3 regions of the Pseudoramibacter faecis genome follow, and region 2 is predicted to be linked to each of the others. Evidence: a T-box and tRNA genes for the amino acid it is inferred to sense, from the RefSeq annotation. Region 2 holds a T-box; the other regions hold tRNA genes.
The links. The T-box of region 2 lies ahead of pheS (phenylalanine--tRNA ligase subunit alpha). A T-box ahead of a tRNA ligase gene usually reads a tRNA of that ligase, here a tRNA-Phe.
Positions count from the first base shown of each region.

Region 1 (3,574 bases), on a different contig from region 2:
CAATATGTTCATACAGCCCGCCCACGGTATGGTACTGCTTGACAAATTTAATAGCTGTTTTCTCACCGATCCCCTTAATGCCGGGAATATTGTCCGACGCATCCCCCATCAGGGCTTTTACCTGAATGAGTTCAATCGGTTCGATGCCGTATTTTTCGTGAATATAAGCCGGATTCACCTCGACAAACTGGTTGCCGCTTCGCGTGGTGGTATATAAAATATGAACCTGATCCTCCACCAACTGAAAGGAATCCCGATCCCCGGTAATAATTTTTGCCGTAACCCCTTTCCCGGCAAATTTTTTTGCCAGCGTCCCGATGATATCATCCGCTTCATAACCCGCCAGCATCACCACCGACACCTGCATTTGCTTCAATATCTCTTTAATCAGATCGAGCTGAGTCACAAGCTCTTCCGGCATTTTATCCCGCCCCGCCTTATAGGCATCATAGCGTTGATGGCGAAAAGTCGGTTGTGCCATATCGAAGGCCACTGCCAGATAATCGGGTTGCATCTCATTTTGAATTTGCTGAAGGAGTTTAACAAAGCCAAAGATCCCATTGGTTGGCACCCCTTTCGAGCTAGTCATGGTGCGAACGCCATAAAACATTCGAAATAAAATACTGTTTCCGTCAATTAATATTGCTTTTTTCGTTTGGTTTGCCATTTTCATTATTCTTTCTCTTATCCCTGCTTATTTGAACCTTTCATCGAGGCGTCGTCATTTTTGTTTGAATGTACAAATTATAACACAAGTACGGTCTTTCCTCACATGACAATTCAAAACCAGGCCTTTCGCCGCTAACCGCCGATCCCACCAATATTTTTAGCCACCATCAAGCTGGACAAGGTTTTCCCATATATTAATGCACAATAAAAAAGAACCGACACCGCTTGATGTCCGTCCTTTCAATAGGTATTCATTCCGTGGTGCCCAAAGGCGGAATCGAACCACCGACACGGGGATTTTCAGTCCCCTGCTCTACCGACTGAGCTATCTGGGCAAGGATGGTGGGCCCTCAGGGACTCGAACCCTGGACCTGCCGGTTATGAGCCGGATGCTCTAACCAACTGAGCTAAAGGCCCTCCCTGAGTATAAAATGGTCGAGGTGAGAGGATTTGAACCTCCGGCCCCCTGGTCCCAAACCAGGTGCGCTACCAAACTGCGCCACACCTCGAAACTTGACCGTATTATAATAGCACAGCCCTTTTAAGCCGTCAAGTTTTTCTCTTGATCCCCAATTTCATCCACATACATTACCTCTGACCTTGCAAACTTTATTGATATGCAAGCAAAAAGCCTCACAAAGTGAGGCTTTATAAATGTTTATGCAATTCGTCGCCCTAAATCAAAGCGGCAACGGCTTCTTCAACGTCAGCCATTTTTTGGGTTGGTTCAAAACGAGCAACCACTTTCCCGTTTCGGTTGACTAAAAATTTGGTGAAATTCCATTTGATATCTGGAGTATTTTTGTAGTTTTTGTCGATCTTTTTGAGCATCGCACTCATGGCCAATGCTTTCGGCCCTTTGCCGAAACCTTCAAAGCCTTTCTGGCGCTTAAGGAAGGTGTAAAGCGGCAATTCGTTCCCGCCGTTCACATCCGATTTTTTCATCTGCGGAAACTGGGTATTGTAATGCAGTTGGCAAAATTCGTGAATTTCTTCATCAGATTCCGGTGTCTGGCCGGCGAACTGATTGCACGGAATGTCGATGACTTCCAGCCCTTGGTCGTGGAACTTTTCGTAAATGGCTTCAATATCCTTGTATTGCGGGGTAAAGCCGCAGCCCGTCGCGGTGTTTACCACCAGCACCACCTTGCCTTCATAGTCCTTCATCGATACTTCATTGCCCTGGCCGTCTACTAATTTATAATCATAAATGCTCATTGTTGTTTTCCTTTCTTTCTATGAACAACAATTAATTTATCTCTTTGATTTACCATTCTCCGGTCGTTAAATACCGATCGATGGAAGATACCACCGATGCGCCGTCGCCGACTGCCGTCGCAACCTGACGCACCTGTTTGGTTCTGGCATCGCCTGCCACAAAAAACCCTGGTGTATTCGTCTTGCCGTCTTCGCCGGCGATGATGTATCCCCTGTCGTCCATAGCACAAATGCCTTTAAAGAGCTCTGTGTTCGGCACAATCCCGACGGCCACAAAAACGCCGTCCACCGGGAGCACCTTGTCTGCCCCGGTCTTTTTGTTGTGGACTTTTACGCCGCTTGTTTTGCCGTCATTGCCCACAACTTCTGTCGCAACCGAATCCCAGACCATTTCGACATTGTCCATCGCGAAAAGCTGCTCTTGCAGGGACTTGATCGCCCGCAGTTCATCTCGCCGATGCACCACATACACCTTGCGAGAGCCTCTTGCCAAAAAGATAGCATCTTCCACGGCAACATTACCGCCGCCGATTACCGCAACATCTTTGCCCCGATAAAAAGCGCCGTCGCAAGTCGCACAATAAGAGACACCCTTGCCGCCATAAGTATCTTCACCGGGAATCCCCAATTTGCTGTGCCCCGCGCCAGAGGTAAAGAGCACCGTTTTCGCTTCATAAACCTCTTTATCCGTGTGGACACGCTTGATATTGCCCAGATCTTCCACACGTTTCACTTCTGCGTTGACGAAACCAACACCCAATTTATCTGCGTGCTCACGCATCTTCTGGGCCAGATCGAAGCCGTTAATATCCGGCAGCCCCGGATAGTTATCGACTTCATAAGTATCGATAATCTGACCGCCGCTCATATAGTTGCGTTCAATCACGATCGTATCCATTTTTGCGCGTTCAGCATAGATACCAGCTGTCAATCCAGCCGGTCCTGAACCGATAATAATTAAGTCTTTCATATTGCCCTCCCGATCATTTCTTAATTTCAATTATATTTTACGCAATTAAAAAGCGTTTGTCAATCCTTTTTCTACTTTTTATTTATCTTTAAGCATGATGGTGCCACTCCGAAGCAACCACAAAAAAAAGAAACCTCGAAAGGTTTCTTTAACGCAATCTGCATTGTTCAATAATCACGATCTGCCTGAAAAGCATTTTCGATGTGATGGATTGCCACCCGGCCTTTATCTCTCTGCCAAACCTCAATCACATCAAAACGCAAAGCGCGGTCATTAACGACGCTTTCCTGCAAATAATAAAGTGCCGTTTGAATGATGTGACGCTGTTTTGCCTTCCCCACAGCCTGGCTCGGCAGGCCGTGGTCGGTATTTTCCCGATATTTCACTTCAGTAAAGACCAACGTCTCGTCATCTTCAGAAATAATATCGACCTCGCCAAACGACGTTGAATAATTGCGCGCCACAATATGATGATGTTTTTTCTTAGCCAGATAGTCCGCCGCCATTTGTTCCGCCCGATTGCCTTTTTGCTTGTTTTGCCCCTTATCCTTCAAAAAATCACTCCTGAACAAAATGGGTAATGAAACTCCGACGGTGAATCGGCGTCGGCCCGCAATATTGAATGGCCTCAATATGTGCCGCTGTGCCATAGCCCATATTGCGTTCAAAACCGTATTCCGGATAGGTCCTGGCGTATTCCTGCATCAAATGATCTCG
Region 1 is NZ_JAYFFI010000003.1:18,348-21,921, forward strand. Features, by position in the region: gene polA (DNA polymerase I) at 1-673, opposite strand, end outside; tRNA gene V3C63_RS03725 (tRNA-Phe) at 929-1,004, opposite strand; tRNA gene V3C63_RS03730 (tRNA-Ile) at 1,010-1,086, opposite strand; tRNA gene V3C63_RS03735 (tRNA-Pro) at 1,102-1,178, opposite strand; gene V3C63_RS03740 (glutathione peroxidase) at 1,345-1,887, opposite strand; gene trxB (thioredoxin-disulfide reductase) at 1,937-2,857, opposite strand; gene V3C63_RS03750 (YraN family protein) at 3,025-3,411, opposite strand; gene V3C63_RS03755 (ribonuclease HII) at 3,416-3,574, opposite strand, start outside.
Region 1: it encodes a tRNA-Phe, which carries the amino acid that the T-box ahead of pheS (phenylalanine--tRNA ligase subunit alpha) is inferred to sense. The anticodon was not compared.

Region 2 (3,574 bases):
TCGATGCGATCTCAAAAAAACGGCCTGACGGATTTTTCCGGCTGTGATTCAGAGCAATCAGCGACAATTGCTCACCGGCCAAAGTGAAGCGCATCACGGCACTATCCTCGCCCAGGGGATTCATGATGACCACCGGCGCTTCTACTTTATCCATTTGCATGTCATGAATGGTTTTAAGCGACGTGAATGACGTGGTCATGGTTTGAAAATAGCCCGAACCAATGAGCAAGTCTTCAATTTTCGTTTTAAATACCTGCGCGTCGGTCTTAAGGCCGACCAAAGTCGTTCCGCCCATGATGGTGTTTGGGATGCGGTCATAGCCATAAATGCGCGCCACTTCTTCGGCGATATCTTCACGAATGCGCAGATCCCGGCGATATTCAGGGACGATGACTTTCAGCCGCTGACCGTCTGCAGGCTGAACTTCAAGGAACAGCCGATTTAAAATTTTTACAATGTCATCGGCCGAAATATCAATGCCCAGGACCCGGCTGATCCATTGCGGATCTACGGTAATGGTATGGGCTTCTTCCGGATGCGGATAAATATCAATCATCCCCGGAATGACCTCGCAAGCGCCAATGGATTCAAAGAGATAGGCAGCTCTAAGCGCTGCCACTTCACACAATCCCGGAAAAGTTCCCTTTTCGTAGCGCGCAGAAGCTTCTGTCCTGAGCCCCATCTTGCGGGAAGTTCTGCGGACGCTCGTTTTATCAAAGCAGGCTGATTCCAGCACGACATATTCTGTTTGATCAGTAATTTCTGAATTGAGTCCGCCCATGATGCCCGCGACGGCAATCGGTTTTTGCCCATTGGTAATCATTATCATTTCGGCGTCAATGGCGCGTTCCTGACCGTCCAATGTCGTGACGGATTGGTCGTCACACTGTTTGACGATGATTTCCTGACTGCCGATGCTTTGACAATCAAAAGCATGGAGCGGCTGCCCGACTTCCAGCATCACATAATTGGTCACATCCACAATATTATTAATCGGCCGAACGCCGCTGTTCAGCAATTTGCGCTGCATCCAGATGGGGGAAGGGCCAATTTTGTTGACTTTAAACATCCGCGCGGTGTAACGAGCGCACAGATCGCTTTCGACAGAGACCTTCAGGAAATTTTCAATCGGCAGCAAATCCTGAACACTCTGTGACTCCTGATAAAGTGTGATCGGCTCAATGGGTTCGTCCAGGGCCGCCGCGGCTTCCCGAGCAATCCCATAAATCGATTGGCAATCGCTACGGTTGGCCGTTAATTCCACATCGATGATTTGGTCGTTGACCCAAAAAAGATCTCGAACTTCCTGCCCCAGTTCCGTATCTTCAGGTAGAATATAAATGCCGTTCATGATTTCCTGGCTAAATAGACCGGTATCCAGTCCCATCTCTTCTCCCGAGCACATCATTCCCGGCGATTCAATCCCGCGGAATGAGGTCGGCTTCATTTTTGTGCCGTCGGCGATAACGGATCCGGCCACGGCAACAGGGACCACGGCGCCCACAAAAACATTTTTGGCACTGGTAATAATCGGGAGTATTTTATCGCCAAAATCGACATCGCAAATCTGCAATTTATCCGCGTTGGGATGCTTGGTAATTTTCGTGATTTTGCCGGTTAAAATGCCTTGAACATTGGGATTAACCGGCTGAATCGTTTCGACCTTCGTGCCGGACATGGTCAGCACATCGCCAAAGGTCTTAACATCCTGATTAACGTTGACATATTCTTTTAACCAATTTAAAGATACAAGCATGTTTTCCCTCCGATTATTTAAATTGTTCTAAGAAACGGATATCATTTTCAAATAAAATCCGCAAATCTGTAATGCCGTATTTGGTCAACGCGATGCGGTCGAGACCGAGGCCAAAGGCAAAGCCCGAATAAACTTCCGGATCGATGCCGCAGGCCTTGAGCACGTTGGGATGCACCATCCCGCATCCCAAAAGTTCGACCCAGCCGGAATCATCGCAAACGGAACAGCCTTCACCGCCGCATCTGAAACAGGTCACGTCCATTTCAGCCGAAGGTTCTGTGAAATAGAACTGATGGGGACGAAATTTGGTTTTTGTTTTGTTGCCAAATAACTGCTTGGCAAAAAGATCCATCGTTCCCTTCAGATCGGACATGGTAATCCCCTTATCGATCACAAGCCCCTCCATTTGGTGGAAGACCGGTGAATGGGTGGCATCGATTTCGTCGGAGCGATACACGCGCCCGGGGGAGACAATGCGTAACGGCGGCTTTTGTTCGAGCATGGTCCGAACCTGAACCGGCGACGTCTGCGTTCTTAATACCATATTTTCCCGATAATAAAAAGATTCCTGTTTGTCTCGCGACGAATGATCCAAAGGCATGTTCAAATCGTCAAAGTTATACTTAACCCATTCAATTTCCGGCCCTTCGACAATCGAAAATCCCATTCCCAGAAATATATTTTCCAATTCGCCGGTAACGATATCCAAAGGATGATGGCCGCCGATTGCCGGCGCCTTCCCGGGGAGGGTCACATCGATGCGTTCTTTTGTCAGACGGGCCTCCAGAGCTTTGGTTTCCATTTCGTGTTTAAAACTATTGAGTCCGTTTTGAATTTCCTGACGAACCTCATTGGCCAGTTTGCCAATGACGGGGCGTTCTTCTTTCGAGAGCTTTCCCATCCCTTTCATGAATTGGGTCATCGCCCCCTTTTTCCCCAGAAATTGAACGCGAACATTGTCCAATTCTTTCATATCCTTGACTTTGGCCATTTCATCTTGAAACATCTTCTTTATTTGATTTAATTGATCTTTCACGGCGTAACTCCTTTCAAATAAAAAAATCCTTATATTTAAAATATAAGGACGAAAATTCCGCGGTACCACCTTGCTTACCCGGCAAAAAATTATTCATGCCGAATCACTCAAACACATAACGCAGGTCGTACGTTTCAGCCTACTCGGTTTCAGCCGAAATGCTCAGAAGCGAAACTTCTCGCAAAGCGTTCAAATACCTCTCAGCAACTGGTATTTTCTCTTAAGAACCTTTAATTTGCGGTACAAACTTCTTCATCGCAAAAATATGATTGACAAGCATACATCATAATGCCTGCAGCAACGGCAACGTTCAAAGACTCAGCTTTCCCTAAGATGGGCAGTTTCCAAAGAGAATCGCATCGTGCCTCTATTTCAGGGCGAATCCCGTGGGATTCACTGCCCAAAATCAATGCGAATTTAGATAAACCTTCGCTTGCCTGTGGCGGCTTCAGAGATGTTTTTCCCTGAAGCGAAGCGCCGATGATCGGAATCTTGTTTTCTTTTAATTCGTCAATAACAATTTCTGCCGACCGATCCATCTTTATCGGCAAATGAAAGCAAGATCCCATTGACGCGCGCAACGTTTTTTCATTATAAATATCCACACAATTATCTAAACAAACAACGATGTCAAAGCCGGCGGCATCTGCGGTTCGAATGATGGCTCCCATATTTCCGGGATCGGACATCCCGTCCAACAGGATATATTTGTGATAGGATCCCTCTTTTGCTTCCCTTTTTCTGGCAACACACAAAATGCCTTCCGGATGCATCTGAGATGA
Region 2 is NZ_JAYFFI010000011.1:57,900-61,473, reverse strand. Features, by position in the region: gene pheT (phenylalanine--tRNA ligase subunit beta) at 1-1,756, opposite strand, end outside; gene pheS (phenylalanine--tRNA ligase subunit alpha) at 1,770-2,792, opposite strand; T-box leader at 2,834-3,057, opposite strand; gene V3C63_RS08255 (TrmH family RNA methyltransferase) at 3,023-3,574, opposite strand, start outside.

Region 3 (3,574 bases), on a different contig from region 2:
GCCGCGTCGTAAAGCTCGAGCCGCTGCACCACGCCGAAACGATCGCGCAGCGGCGCCGAGAGCAGCCCCGCCCTGGTGGTCGCGCCCACCAGGGTGAACCGCGGCAGATCCAAGCGCACGCTCTTGGCCCCCGGCCCCTTGCCGATGATGATGTCCAGGGCGAAATCCTCCATCGCCGGGTAAAGCACCTCCTCCACCTGGCGCTGCATCCGGTGAATCTCGTCGATGAAAAGCACGTCCCCGGCTTTCAGCCCCGTCAAAATAGAGGCAAGATCTCCGGGCTTTTCGATGGCTGGCCCCGAAGTGATGCGAATATGGGTGCCCATCTCACCAGCGATGATATTCGCCAGGGTGGTCTTGCCCAACCCCGGCGGGCCGTAAAGCAGCACATGATCGAGGGATTCTCCCCGATTTTTCGCCGCGGCAATAAAAATCCCCATCTGCTTTTTAACTCGGCTCTGCCCGATGTATTCTTCCAGGCTGGTCGGGCGCAGGGAACTTTCGATCTCGATGTCCGGCTTGGTAAATTCAGTTGTGATGATGCGATCTTTCATGTCCGTTCCTCAATCGCTCAGCGGCTCGAGCCGGCCAAGGTCAGCGCCGCCGTAAGCAGCTCCTCGATGGTCATGCCCGGCGCCAGTGTCCGCGCCACCAGATCCGACGCCTCGGCATAGGTGTACCCTAGCCCAAGCAGCCCATTGATGCCTTCGTCGGTCAGATTGTCCGACGCCCGCAGTTTCACCGTGACACCCCCGGCCGAAACAGCCTCATCATCCACCGCGATGTCTTTATATTTGTCCTTGAGCTCTAAGATGATGCGCTCGGCGGTTTTCCTGCCGATACCCGGCGCCCGGGCGATGGCCTTGGCGTCGCCGTTTACAATATGGCGGATGAGCTCGGCCTCGGCAAATTGGGACAATAGCCCCATCGCCGCTTTGGGCCCGATGCCCGAGATACCGATCAGCGTGCCAAAAAGCCCGCGCTCTTCCTCCGTCGCAAAGCCGTAGAGGGTGACGTCGTCCTCGCGAAAGGCCGGATAAAGCAAAAGCGTCAACTTCTCATGCAGCGGCGGCAATTCGGCAATGGTCGTCAGCGACACGTGCACCCGGTAGCCGATGCCGTTGTTCTCAATCACCACGGTGTCGGCCGATTGTGCCTCCAGTTGTCCTTTGATATATTCAAACACGTCGTTCCTCCGTTTGGTTGCGCGATGGCGCAATGGTTTTAGATAGCAAAAAACGCCAAACCATGCTGGTTTAGCGTTCATTTCTTAATGGAGGTGGCACCCAGAATCGAACTGGGGATAAAGGTGTTGCAGACCTGTGCCTTACCGCTTGGCTATGCCACCGCAAGAGATGGAGCGGAAGACGAGATTTGAACTCGCGACCCTCGCCTTGGCAAGGCGATGCTCTACCACTGAGCCACTTCCGCATTCATTAAGTGGTGCCCAGAGGCGGAATCGAACCACCGACACGGGGATTTTCAGTCCCCTGCTCTACCGACTGAGCTATCTGGGCATGGCGACCAGGAAGAGACTCGAACTCTCGACCTCCAGCGTGACAGGCTGGCATTCTAACCAACTGAACTACCTGGCCTTCTGATGGTGGTCGCTACAGGGCTCGAACCTGTGACCCCCTGCTTGTAAGGCAGGTGCTCTCCCAGCTGAGCTAAGCGACCGTGCTGTCATAAAGCACAGGTATTATAATACGATAAAAGACCATTTCTGTCAATTATTTTTTTCGAAAAAATTGCTGTTTATTTTTAGCGTCTGGCACTCTTTTCTTTTAAAAAATTAAGACTACTCTTTATTTTTCCCGTTCTTAATGCAAATGTTTTCAAAACATGTTATACTTTAATTGTAAAAACTCATGAAAGGAGGCATTGTCATGGGTAAAGTAATAACGATTGGCAGAGAGTTCGGCAGCAACGGCCGTGCCATCGCTCAAAAACTTGCCAAAGTATTGAATATTGGGTTTTACGACAAGGAGATCATCCATCTCGCGGCCGAAAAGACCAATCTTTCGGAAGAAATGGTTCAAAAGGCGGATGAAAGCAAGGCCAATCCGTGGTTCTACGAAATCGCCAATTACGATATCGGCCGGGGATACATCTCTGTCGAAACGGTGAACGACGCCGCATTCCGCGCTGAATCGAAGGTTATCAAACAAATCGCTGAAGATGAAAACTGCATCATCGTTGGGCGCTGCGCCGACTATATCCTCCGGGAAAAAACGGACAGCCGGCATATCTTTATCTACGCGCCGCTGAACTTCCGCATTCAGACGGTTTGCAAACGAGATCAGCTTTCGGAGCGGGACGCCGCCAGCGTCGTGAAGAAGATGGACAAGCGCCGTCGTCAATACTACAACTACTACACCGATCGGGACTGGAACGATCTGCGTCAGTATGACATGGCCTTTGATGCTTCCATCTTCAGTGTGCAGGAGGCCGTCGATTTGCTGGCCGCCGTCTATCGTCACTTGTAAATTTTCAGAAACAAAAAACCTCGCAACCCTGTTGCGAGGTTTTTTGTTTTGTCCGATCAGCGCTTCTCAGCGACAAACTGCACCCGGTCGTTGAGGACGCCGCCGGCCAGGAACGTTCCGAAATCATAGATCTTCACATTTTTAAACGCCGGTGCCTTGAGCATTTTAAACACATCTTCCACCGGATAACTGTATTGCGCCTGGGTTTCTTCAAAACGCTCATACAAGCCGTCGTCTCGCTTCACAAAAAAGGACAGATCATAAGTCACCTTCTTCGCCTCCGCATCCGGGCGATTCTCCCAAACGCAAAACACGTTATCGAAATTGTAGACAAAGGTGTTATCCCCGATCACGTTTTTGAATTTTTCCGACGTGTTCATATCGAAGATCAGCATGCCGCCGGGCGCGAGCACCTCGCCGGCACAGATGATAAAATTTTCCACATCCTGCAGCGTCGGCAGGTAATTCACGCTGTCGCAGCAGCAAAAAACCGCGTCAAATGACTCGTCGATGCGAAAATTACTCATATCGCCCTTGAAAAAACGAATGTCCAAACCTGCGGCTCCGACCTTTTCATCCGCCACGGTGAGCATCTCCTCCGACAGATCCACCGCCGTCACATCAAAGCCCCGCTTCGCGAGCTCCAGGGTGATATTGCCGGTGCCGCAGCCGAATTCCAGCACTTTTTTGATCGGCCGCGCCGCGTTGAGGGTGATGCGAAAAAGGTAGTCGGCCCATTCGCTGTAATCAATTTCCTGCATCAGCTCGTCATAAACTTTTGAAAAATCCTCGTACACCTTGCTCTCCTATTCCTGTGTCTGATCCGCGCCGCCAAAGGATCTCGGCACACCGGCGACGATCGCCAGATCCGCCTCGAGGCCGCGCAAAAGCACTTTCTCGTCAAAGCCGAAAGCCGGGGTGTGCAGCTCAGCCGTGAAGCCTTTGGCCTCGCTGTGCGCGCCGATCCCCATGAACAGCGCCGGCAAATGCTTGCCGTAATAGGCAAAGTCCTCGGCGATCATGCGCTTTTTAAAGGGCGCAACATCACCGCCGATAAGCGGCCGCACCGCCTGATACAAGGCCGCGTC
Region 3 is NZ_JAYFFI010000012.1:53,485-57,058, forward strand. Features, by position in the region: gene ruvB (Holliday junction branch migration DNA helicase RuvB) at 1-554, opposite strand, end outside; gene ruvA (Holliday junction branch migration protein RuvA) at 572-1,186, opposite strand; tRNA gene V3C63_RS08555 (tRNA-Cys) at 1,275-1,348, opposite strand; tRNA gene V3C63_RS08560 (tRNA-Gly) at 1,357-1,431, opposite strand; tRNA gene V3C63_RS08565 (tRNA-Phe) at 1,442-1,517, opposite strand; tRNA gene V3C63_RS08570 (tRNA-Asp) at 1,519-1,595, opposite strand; tRNA gene V3C63_RS08575 (tRNA-Val) at 1,602-1,677, opposite strand; gene V3C63_RS08580 (cytidylate kinase-like family protein) at 1,887-2,486, shown strand; gene V3C63_RS08585 (class I SAM-dependent DNA methyltransferase) at 2,543-3,283, opposite strand; gene V3C63_RS08590 (M20 metallopeptidase family protein) at 3,293-3,574, opposite strand, start outside.
Region 3: it encodes a tRNA-Phe, which carries the amino acid that the T-box ahead of pheS (phenylalanine--tRNA ligase subunit alpha) is inferred to sense. The anticodon was not compared.